2 regions of the Psychrobacter sp. P11F6 genome follow, and region 1 is predicted to be linked to the other one. Evidence: riboswitches for the same ligand, from Rfam matches in the RefSeq annotation. Region 1 holds a riboswitch; the other holds the start of a gene.
The links. A riboswitch is a leader RNA that binds a small molecule or an ion and turns the genes downstream of it on or off. The one in region 1 is predicted to bind thiamine pyrophosphate.
Positions count from the first base shown of each region.

Region 2: it holds a riboswitch for thiamine pyrophosphate, as region 1 does, so the genes downstream of both, tenA (thiaminase II) here and thiC (phosphomethylpyrimidine synthase ThiC) in region 1, are expected to answer to the same signal.

Region 1 is NZ_CM003594.1:124,216-129,580, reverse strand. It holds gene pstS (phosphate ABC transporter substrate-binding protein PstS) at 163-1,326, opposite strand; TPP riboswitch at 1,619-1,761, shown strand; gene thiC (phosphomethylpyrimidine synthase ThiC) at 2,010-3,992, shown strand; gene AK822_RS00555 (hypothetical protein) at 4,036-5,181, opposite strand; gene AK822_RS00550 (hypothetical protein) at 5,188-5,365, opposite strand, start outside.
Region 2 is NZ_CM003594.1:1,419,229-1,424,593, reverse strand. It holds gene AK822_RS05900 (ParD-like family protein) at 19-225, shown strand; gene map (type I methionyl aminopeptidase) at 218-991, shown strand; gene AK822_RS05890 (bestrophin family protein) at 1,170-2,096, shown strand; TPP riboswitch at 2,470-2,588, shown strand; gene tenA (thiaminase II) at 2,727-3,374, shown strand; gene AK822_RS05880 (class I SAM-dependent DNA methyltransferase) at 3,563-4,261, shown strand; gene AK822_RS05875 (YbeD family protein) at 4,518-4,838, shown strand; gene nrdA (class 1a ribonucleoside-diphosphate reductase subunit alpha) at 5,364-5,365, shown strand, end outside.

The DNA.
Region 1 (5,365 bases):
ATTAAATAGGATCAAGTCAAAATAGTAGAAGCATTCATTCGGTTTTATCACAACAAACTTGTCATCAAATTTGCTGTGATAAAACCTCTCAAATAACTACCGGAGAATAGTTATTCGAGAGGATAATTAGAAAATTATTGACTCATGATTAGCAGAAACAGGTTACTGAGCAGGCTTATAAACAGGCTGTCCATCACTGCCTTTTACCTCGTTCCATTTTTCCTTGAATAAGGCAACCGCTGCATCAGAGAATGGTACGTAATCGAGTGCCATGGCATCGTCATCACCTTGGGTATAAGCCCAATCAAAGAAGTTCAACACGCCAGCCACTTGCTGAGGATTCTCTGGTTGCTTATGTACCAAGATAAAGGTCGCAGCAGCGATCGGCCATGCTTGCTCAGTCTCAGAGTTGGTGATGACTTTATAAAAGCCCGCTTGCTGTGACCAGTCGATATCACCTGCCGCAGCAAATGTCTCAGCAGATGGCTGAACGACGTTGCCAGCAGCGTTTTTCAATGCAGTATGTGACATGTTGTTTTGCTTGGCATAAGCATACTCAACGTAGCCGATAGAGTTTTTCATACGATTTACATAGCTTGATACGCCTTCGTTACCTTTACCACCTGCGCCAGTCGCAGACGTTGGCCATTTGACTGTTTTATCAACACCAACTGTGTCTTTCCAGTCTGGTGAGACTTTGGCTAGATAATCCGTAAAGTTAAACGTTGTGCCAGAACCGTCTGAGCGGAATACTGTCGTAATAGCGGCATCAGGCAAAGTCAAATCTGGGTTCATGGCTTTGATAGCAGGGTCATTCCAGTTGCTAATCTTACCCAAATAGATGTCTGCCAACATTGCACCGTCTAATTTCAACGCGCCCGGCTCAACACCATCGATGTTGACGATAGGTACAACACCGCCGATAACCGTCGGAAACTGAATCAAGCCTGCTGCGTCTAGCTCTTCAGGCGTCATCGGCGCGTCAGACGCCCCAAAATCGACTGTCTTTGATTCGATTTGTTTGATACCACCAGAAGAGCCAATCGACTGGTAATTGACTTGACCACCGGTAGCAGCGTTGTAGTCGTAAGACCATTTAGCATAGATAGGCTGCGGAAATGATGCACCTGCGCCCGTGATGTTCATTGCGATATTCTCAGCAGATTTAAAACCTGTTGTAGAAGCAGAGGTTGTCTGAGTGGTTGCTTCCGTGGTGGTGACAGCGCTACTGCTATCCGCAGCTGGCTCTGTCGTTTCAGTCGATTTATTACATGCCGTAAGCACTAATGTACAACTAACGGCCACTGCTAATAACGAATAACGCATGTAGGACTCCTAAAGTTTAACAACGATACAAAAAAGCATTGTTTGTGACATGCGTGCTATCTTGCCAAATTTTTATGACAGTTTAATGACAACCTCCAGAATCTTTCATTCGCTTTACATAATATTTAGATAAGCTATCTACAGCTCAGTAATATCAAGTGATTTCAATCACTGGTACTCTAGAGTCGTTCTCATAAAAACATCGAACCTCAAACTCAAAGCCTGATATTTTCATCTAAATATCATTAGCCCTCATTGCAGAACTTTGTTAGTATTAAGTTGATTTACAACACTGACAGACTCGGGGTGCGGTGTATTATCGACTCATTTTTAAGCTTGCTTTATTAAAGTAGTCGCCTTTATACATTCGCTGAGAGATCACCCGCCGAACCTGATGCGGTTAGTACCGACGCAGGGAAGTCTTAAGCACTTTGTTATTTATGGCAAAGGACGTGCAGAAATGCCTTTTTTATCCTCATTACTGTCTTAATGTGCGTGATGTACTATTAAGTAGTGAAGACTGATATAAAGCTGCGTCCAACGTTTGATGAGCATCATCCGCGACTATGTTTTTTGGTCGTAGGCTGATGCTCATGAACTGAATTTGTCTAGATCACAGATGCCACCCCCGCAGCTACTGGCGGTGTTGCTTTTATTCAAAAACCAACACGCTAGGACAGCATATGACAACTTTATTAGCCACTTCTCCTTCTCAAAAACCTTCTAAGACAGACGCGTTAAAGACCCCTGCTCACCGCAGTGCTAGTGATGCTCGTTTCGAAGAAGACGCTCGCGATTTACACCGCATACTCCCCGCCTCCCGTAAAGTCTATATCGAAGGCTCACGTCCTGATATTCAAGTACCCATGCGTGAAATCACCCTTGACCCTACCCCTGTGCAAGGCGTTTCTGAGAACGAATGGGAACAGAACCCACCCTTTTATGTGTATGACACCTCTGGCATGTATACCGACCCCAACGTCGAGATTGATTTGACCAAAGGCTTACCAAAGCTTCGTGAAGGCTGGATTGCTGAGCGCGGTGATACCGAGCAATTAAGCGGACTGTCTAGCGCTTACGGAATGGCACGCGCCCGCGATATCAGTACTGCCAATCTACGATTTGCTCATATCGACAAACCACGCCGCGCCAAAGATGTCGATGGCAAAGCTGGCAACGTCACGCAAATGCATTATGCTCGTCGCGGCATCATTACCCCTGAGATGGAATACATCGCCATTCGCGAAACGCAAAAACAGCATGAGCTGACCGATATGCGTCAACATGACGGTGAAAACTTTGGTGCTAATACGCCGACGGTTATCACTCCTGAGTTTGTGCGGAGTGAAGTAGCTACAGGTCGCGCAATTATCCCAAACAACATCAACCACCCAGAATCTGAACCGATGATTATCGGGCGCAATTTTCTGGTCAAGATTAACGCCAATATCGGTAACTCGGCGTTAGGTTCTTCTATCGATGAAGAGGTGTCTAAAATGACGTGGGCCACGCGTTGGGGCGCGGATAACATCATGGATTTATCCACCGGTAATCATATTCATGAAACCCGCGAATGGCTGATCAGAAACTCGCCCGTACCGATTGGTACCGTCCCTATTTATCAAGCACTTGAAAAAGTCGATGGCGTGGCAGAAGATTTAACGTGGGAAATCTTTCGTGATACGCTGATTGAGCAAGCTGAACAAGGCGTCGATTACTTCACCATTCACGCTGGTGTACTTTTACGCTATGTGCCGCTAACTGCTGGACGCTTGACCGGTATCGTCTCGCGTGGCGGCTCCATCATGGCCCAGTGGTGCATGTTTCATAATAAAGAGAGCTTTTTATATACCCATTTTGAAGATATCTGCGAGATTATGAAGCAGTATGATGTGGCATTTAGTTTAGGCGATGGCTTGCGTCCGGGTTGCTTGCAAGATGCCAATGATGAAGCACAATTTGGTGAACTACGTACCCTTGGCGAGCTGACCCAAGTGGCATGGAAGCATGACGTACAGGTCATGATTGAAGGTCCCGGTCACGTAGCAATGAACCGTATTAAAGAAAATATGGACTTGCAGTTAGAGGTTTGTGCCGACGCGCCTTTTTATACTTTAGGACCCTTAACCACCGATATCGCACCCGGTTACGACCATATTACCAGTGCGATTGGTGCGGCGATGATTGGCTGGTTTGGTACTGCTATGCTCTGCTATGTGACCCCAAAAGAGCATTTAGGTCTGCCTAATAAAAAAGATGTTAAAGACGGTATCATCACCTATAAAATCGCTGCTCATGCCGCCGACCTTGCCAAAGGACATCCGGGCGCACAAGCTCGCGATAATGCGTTATCTAAAGCCCGTTTTGAATTCCGCTGGGACGATCAGTTCAATCTGGCGCTCGACCCAGATACCGCCCGTGAGTTCCATGATGAAACCTTGCCTAAAGACGCGCATAAGACGGCGCACTTTTGCTCTATGTGTGGACCGAAATTCTGCTCAATGAAGATCACTCAAAACGTGCGAGATTATGCCAAGGGGTTGGATACGAAGGAGTCAGCTACTTTGGGCGCAGACGCTATGAGAGCAGTGGGTATTCAACAAGAAATGAGTGAAATGACACAAAAGTATAAGGCGGCAGGGAGTCAATTGTATAGAGAAATTTGATTGTTCAATGTTTAATACTTAAGCTTAAATCTAGTTGCTAGGTTTAAGCTTTTTTTACGTTTATTTTTGAGTCTCGTGGAAAAACTCGTTTGAAGTAAGAGTCGCACATTTTCATAATGATTAAATAAACAAGCAAAGTCAGTGGATAGCCAAAGATAATAATAAAAATAGTATAACCATGATACCTGCTGGCATGCTCGCCCAGTAACCAATCTATAAGATAAATCTTATAGAAAACTATCATCAATACGATAAATGGAACTATCAGAATCCCTAACCATGTGACCATCCATGCTATTTTAAGACTTTTCTTCCGGCTCCAATACATAAGTCCATAGTGAGCACCCCCTAACAAACATATTAAAAACAACAGAAGTATTAATGAGTCTAAATTAATTAACCACTGTGCTAGAGGCATTGGTTGTGGTTGATAAGATATCTCAAGAACATCTTGAGGCAGATGATCAAAGACCCACTTCGAATCTGCTTTTATCATCCCACTTAAAGGTTCGCCAAGATTAGTCTTCAAGTATTTCGAATCATCAGCAATCTTTAGATTAACGGTCAGGTCACCAAAGCTTTTCCAAGTTTTGGCAGGTTTTAATGAATAGCTATAGATATATTGATTGGTCCAATCACTACGGTTTACTGTAGGATAGGCAGAATATTTAACATTAATGACATGATTGCCTTCGCTTAAGTTTATCTCAAAGTATTTAGCGTCATTATTGAACGGCACAGCCATATCCGTTTCTGGATCATGATAAGCAGGCAATGATTTTGAATGACTTTCATAATCATAATTGATAAGTACTGGTACCGCTTGCCCATCGACTTCGACTATAAAGCTTTTGTCTGCATCATTATCTATGTTATCGAACACCTCAAAAACCAAAGGTATTCGATCGCCTTCTTTAGCGCTATAAATTTCATAAGTGACATCATAGTCAGCTTGATTAAAACCTTCAGCAATATTGATATCTATGTTTTCAGACAATATATCGATATCTTTGCTTGAATATGCCGTACTGGCATTAGTACCGTCGATAATGGGAGACGCCATATTGGCATAGCTAAACATACTGTGGCTTAATAAAAGCAATCCTAAAATGATCCTACGCATTAATATTCTCTCAAATGGCTCGTCAGCTAGCTGTTCGCGAATCACAAAGCTATTTACAGCCTTCAACTATAATTACTTTACTGTTTTAGTAACCGTCTGTTTAACCATCATAAAAGCCACAAAACTAATTATCAAATAAATAGGTGTTATTACTATATAACCTAACGGCAAAACCCATATAAAGAACAAACCACGACTCTCTCCTGTTGCGCCTTGACCAATGATCATATCTGTCATCAGTAGATAGAGG
Region 2 (5,365 bases), 1.3 Mb from region 1:
CATATACTAGGTAAAACAATGGGTATTGTTAAAATTGATGACACACTACACGAAGAGCTTCGTAAAGCCAGTGCGGTAATGGTACGTTCGATTAACGCGCAGGCAGAGTATTGGATAAAAATAGGTATGTTGGCCGAGGCCAATCCTCACGCATCTTATACCGATATCATCAGCGAGCAGTTAAAACGAGCAGATGTTAATATAGGAAATCTTATCGATGGCTAAAATCGCGCTAAAAACACCTGAAGACTTGGCCATCATGCGTGAGTCTGGACGCTTATTGGCATCGGTTTTTGCTTACCTAGATACGCACATGGTCGCTGGCATCTCCACAATGACTGTCAATGATTTAGTCGAGCGCTATATTGTGAATGTTTTGCAGGCGCGACCTGCCAGCAAAGGTCAATACGGCTACCAATACGTGCTCAATACTTCTGTCAATCAAGTGGTTTGTCATGGTGTACCCTCAAACAACCAATTCCTAAAATCAGGCGATATCATCAATGTAGACATTACTTTAGAAAAAGGCGGTTTTATTGCCGACTCTAGCAAAATGTATATGATTGGCGATGTGATGCCCTTAACAAAACGCCTCGTCGATAACACTTATGAGGCCATGTGGGCAGGTATCCGTGTGGTCAAGCCGGGCACAACGCTCGGTGATGTCGGGCATGCCATTCAAAGCCATGCCCAACAGCACGGTTACTCTGTCGTTAGAGAATACTGCGGGCATGGTATCGGTCGCGAAATGCACGAACAGCCTGAAGTTTTACATTATGGTCGCGCAGGTGCAGGCTTGGTTCTAGAACAAGGTATGACCTTTACTATTGAGCCAATGATTAATCAAGGCAAAGCCAAAGTAAAAATGAAAAAAGACGGCTGGACGGTGGTGACTGCAGACAAAAAGCTTTCTGCCCAATGGGAGCATACCATCGCGGTGACTGCCGATGGTTATGAAGTGCTGACGCTGCGTGAAGAAGAGACCCTTTAGAGCGTGCTTACAGTTTTCCTTGCTGCTGCGCAATACAAAAGTGATTTAAGTATTTAAGTGTCATCTTATTATTGCCATATTGGTAACTACTGATATGATAGGTCGCGATGATTTGAGTATACGCTGATTGATACCTCTGCCATCGCTTTTTTATACATGCCATCGATAGGAAACTGACATGATTGTCCGGCAAACCCCAAACGCTCTCAAGATACTTTTTACCCTGCACGGCTCTGTCATTCCAAAAATTTATCCGCAAATTTTGCTGATCGCGCTTCTCAGCACACTTATAACAATTATTCAGCACTGGCTTCCTGACTCTTTTCCTTATTATGGTATGGCTCCTTTTACCTTGCTAGGAATCGCGTTGTCGCTATTTCTTGGTTTTCGTAACAATGCCAGTTATCAACGCTGGTGGGAAGCTCGAGGGCTTTGGGGTCAGTTGGTATATGATGCGCGTAGCTTAACCCGTCAAGTGCTTTCTTTTATAGATGCTGATACCGAGAATGGGCACGAGACTGGGCGAACGATGGTTTACCTGACCATTGCTTTTGCGCATGCTGTGCGCCATCGCCTGCGCGGCTCGTCACCTTGGCATGATGTCGAGCCTTTTGTCGCATCGAAACACCATGATAGTATGCGCCAAGCGCGCAACCTACCTGATTACATCATGCGCCTCATGGGTAAGCAGCTCGGCGACATTCGGCGTCAAGGACTGGTGTCAGAGCAAGTCATACAGAACATGGACGAGCGCCTGACGTCTATGACCATTGTATTGGCGGCCTGCGAGCGCATTCATAATACACCGCTGCCGTTTGCTTATATGCTGCTGGTCCATCGCACGACCTATCTGTATTGCATCATGTTGCCTTTTGGCTTGGTGGCCTCGCTCGGTTGGGTGACCCCACTGATTTGTGCCGTGATCGCTTATACCTTTTTTGGTTTAGATGCCCTCAGTGAAGAGCTAGAAGAGCCTTTCGGCTTAGCCGCCAACAAACTACCCCTGACTGCATTGTCGCGTACTATCGAGATCAATCTGCGAGAAGCACTAGAAGAGGCAGATATTCCGCCTGAGATCACTCCTATCAATGGCTATTTACCATAGCCTCTTAGCTGAACGCCTATAAAGCTTAAAGTAATCAATGCTAAATGAGATAATATCCCATAAACGTATTGCCTTAATTTATGAGATATTTTTTATATATCCTAACTTCAAGCAGCTAAATACTATAGGCAATAGTAGAGCCTTTATGAATAAAAAATACATTTGAAAATAGTGATTTCTCTCGCCATTCTCGTGTTACTTGACCAGCTTAATAAAAGGTAAAATCCTGTCTATTTACGCTTGTAAGACAACCTTTATTCATGGTTTTTTGCGCATTACTTGCTAATGATGGCTGAATTCGTCTACCATAGAGCCGATTGCTTAAGCACGAGCAGTTTAAACTTATGTAAACTTTATATCTATTTCTGAAAAATAAACCTTGTCGGGGTGCTTTGATTTTGATGCTTTAACTACAATTCAAAATCATGGCTGAGAGTTACCCGCGAACCTGATGCAGTTAGCACTGACGTAGGAAACAAGCGTGACATTTTATAGCACACCTCTTAAGCATCTATTGCTAAGCAAGCCTTGCCAGTTTATTCACATAATCTGGTAAGGTTTTTTTGTGCTTGCTTACTGATCACCTCCTACTCTTTGCTTACTCGCATTTTATAACAGTAAGTGAACACTATGAACTACCAAACATTACGCCACAATTGCCCAACTTGGGATGGCTATATTCAGCATGATTTTGTCAAACAGCTAACGGCAGGTACGCTCGCCCCTGACAGCTTTCGTCACTATCTTGTGCAAGACTATTTATATCTTATTCACTATACCCGTGTGATGGCGTTGAGCGTGTATAAGAGTGATACGCTGGCACAAATGCGAGTCGGTCAAGCGGGCATCAACGCCATGCTCGATATGGAAATTGGCATGTATCTCGATTTATGTCATGAGTGGAACATCCCACTTAAAGAAGTAGAAAGCGCCCCTGAATCTGCCGTGACTATTGCCTATAGCCGCTACCTATTGGACGCTGCGATGTCAGGCTCATTGGCTGAGCTTTATGCGGCGATTGCTCCTTGTTTGATGGGTTATGGCGAAATTGGCAAACGCATTAAAGAACAAGGTTTTGTCGCGGACAATCCTTACCAGCCATGGATTGATGTCTTTGCCAGTGACGAATTTCAAGCGATTACCGCGCAGAATGAAGCGCAGATTAATACGCTACTAGCGCAGGCCAACCCCACTCAGGCAGACAAATTCAAACAGTTATTTAATACTGCTTCACGTATGGAAGTGAATTTTTGGCAGCAGGCGCTTGATCTGTCCTAGCCCCTATGCAAGGTGCTAGCTTTATGGCAAATTTAACGTCACGTACTATTCAATATAGTTGATTCAATTTAAAACAGTGACAAGGCAACCAAGTGCAGATGTATGAGTAATACTTTAAGCGAGGTTAACGCTGTCACTCTTTTATAGTGGATTAACGATACAACAAAAAATACTCAAGGAGAAACATCATGGCAGCATTCGATGAACACGCAAGCGCGTATGACAGCTGGTTTTTTGACAACCAAAACTTACTGACCAGTGAGCTAAAACTGGTCGCTCATTTTTTAGATAAGGACAGTGAGATATTGTCTATCGGCTGCGGTAGTGGACTGCTTGAGTCACTATTGGCGCAGGATTATGATATCCATATCAGGCACGGCATTGAGCCTTCTAAAGACATGGCCGCCATTGCCGAAAAACGCGGTCTGCAAGTGGATATTAGTCCTGCCGAGACTTGCGATATTGAGCCAAATAAGTTTGATATCATCATGTTTAACGGCAGTGTCAGCTACATCAACGATTTGGATATCTGTATTAAAAAAGCATTTGATGCCTTAAAAACGGGCGGCAAATTGATTGTTATCGATGTGCCAAAAGAAAGCGGTTTTGCGAGCTTATATAATTTGGCAAGCTCATTAAATACTTGGGAGCATCCGCTACTTGCGCATATCTCTCCTGCTGACCCCTATCCTATTGAGCTGGTTAAATCAGCAAATTGGCGCACCTCTGATGAAAAAATCGCGCTGATGCAAGCCTATGGTTTCGTCGATTTTGAGTATGCACAAACCTTACTGACCCATCCTATGTATGCCAATGACAAGGTGCAAGAAGTCGTCGAAGGCTACGACCGTGGGGATTATGTCGCTGTTTGTGCTTATAAAAAATGAGCTGATAGGTGTATTTGCGTGTGATTAGCATGGATGACTGAGCAAAATTTATGACAGATCACAGTGATCCATAGCATACTGTCATTGCCATGTTAGCACTTGAATTATAAGTTTAGTGCCACTATAAATGGTGGATAAAGCTCTTATGCTAATAGCTAACATTTAATAAAGCGAGGCACACATCATGACTGACGATCCAAAAGACAGCACCAATCAAAACAACAACCAAGCACCAACAAATGAAAAATCAGTAAAAATGACCAACCTAACGCCCAATCAAGGTGTGATCACAGGCAAAAGGACGGATATTCAAAATCCTGAGCTTTGGGACTTTCCAATGAACTATCCACTTAGCATCATCGGTCATGAAGGCGAGCGTGAGAACTTACTCAACGAAGTGAAGCTTATCTTGGGCAGTCAGTTCCCTGATTTTGATTTGGCCTCGATAGAAGTGAAACCGTCTAAAACGGGTCGCTTCCATTCAGCACGGGTCAATCTATATCTTACAGCAGCCGATCAGGTCAATGTGCTGTATGCCTCACTCGACGCTGCCAAAACAGTTCGTTTGGTCGTATAAATAGATAATTGTCGTTTAAAAAAAGCCAGCCGCTTTTCCGTCGAAATCGTCATTCATACGGGTGGCGATTTTTTGTGGTTTGCTGTACAATCTGCGCCCTCATTATTATTGTTCTGTGTCCCCTTATTGGTGGGTCATTTACTCGCGAATAAAAAGCAAACTGTCAGCCCGTTTTTACAAAAAACTTATTATTTGAGTCAATCGCGTCTAACCCTTACCCCATCGTCCTTTGCTAAAATTCGGACACAGCACAACCTCACAGCAACATAGTTTGATGCTAAAATCAATATAGTATTTTCAAAATTTTCCCGCTATATTGTGCCTACCTACTAACAAACACGCTATATGTAGTACTCAGTGAATTTAATTGTCACTATGAGTAGCGGTAGATTTTTGCCTAAAAAAACACCTATCGCGGCGCAAGCATCGTAGCATTATAAAGAATGCCTGCCGTTTACTGACTGTGCAGCATCACTATAAGCAACATTATAAATAATTACCAAGTTATCAACTTAAGAGGGCAACAT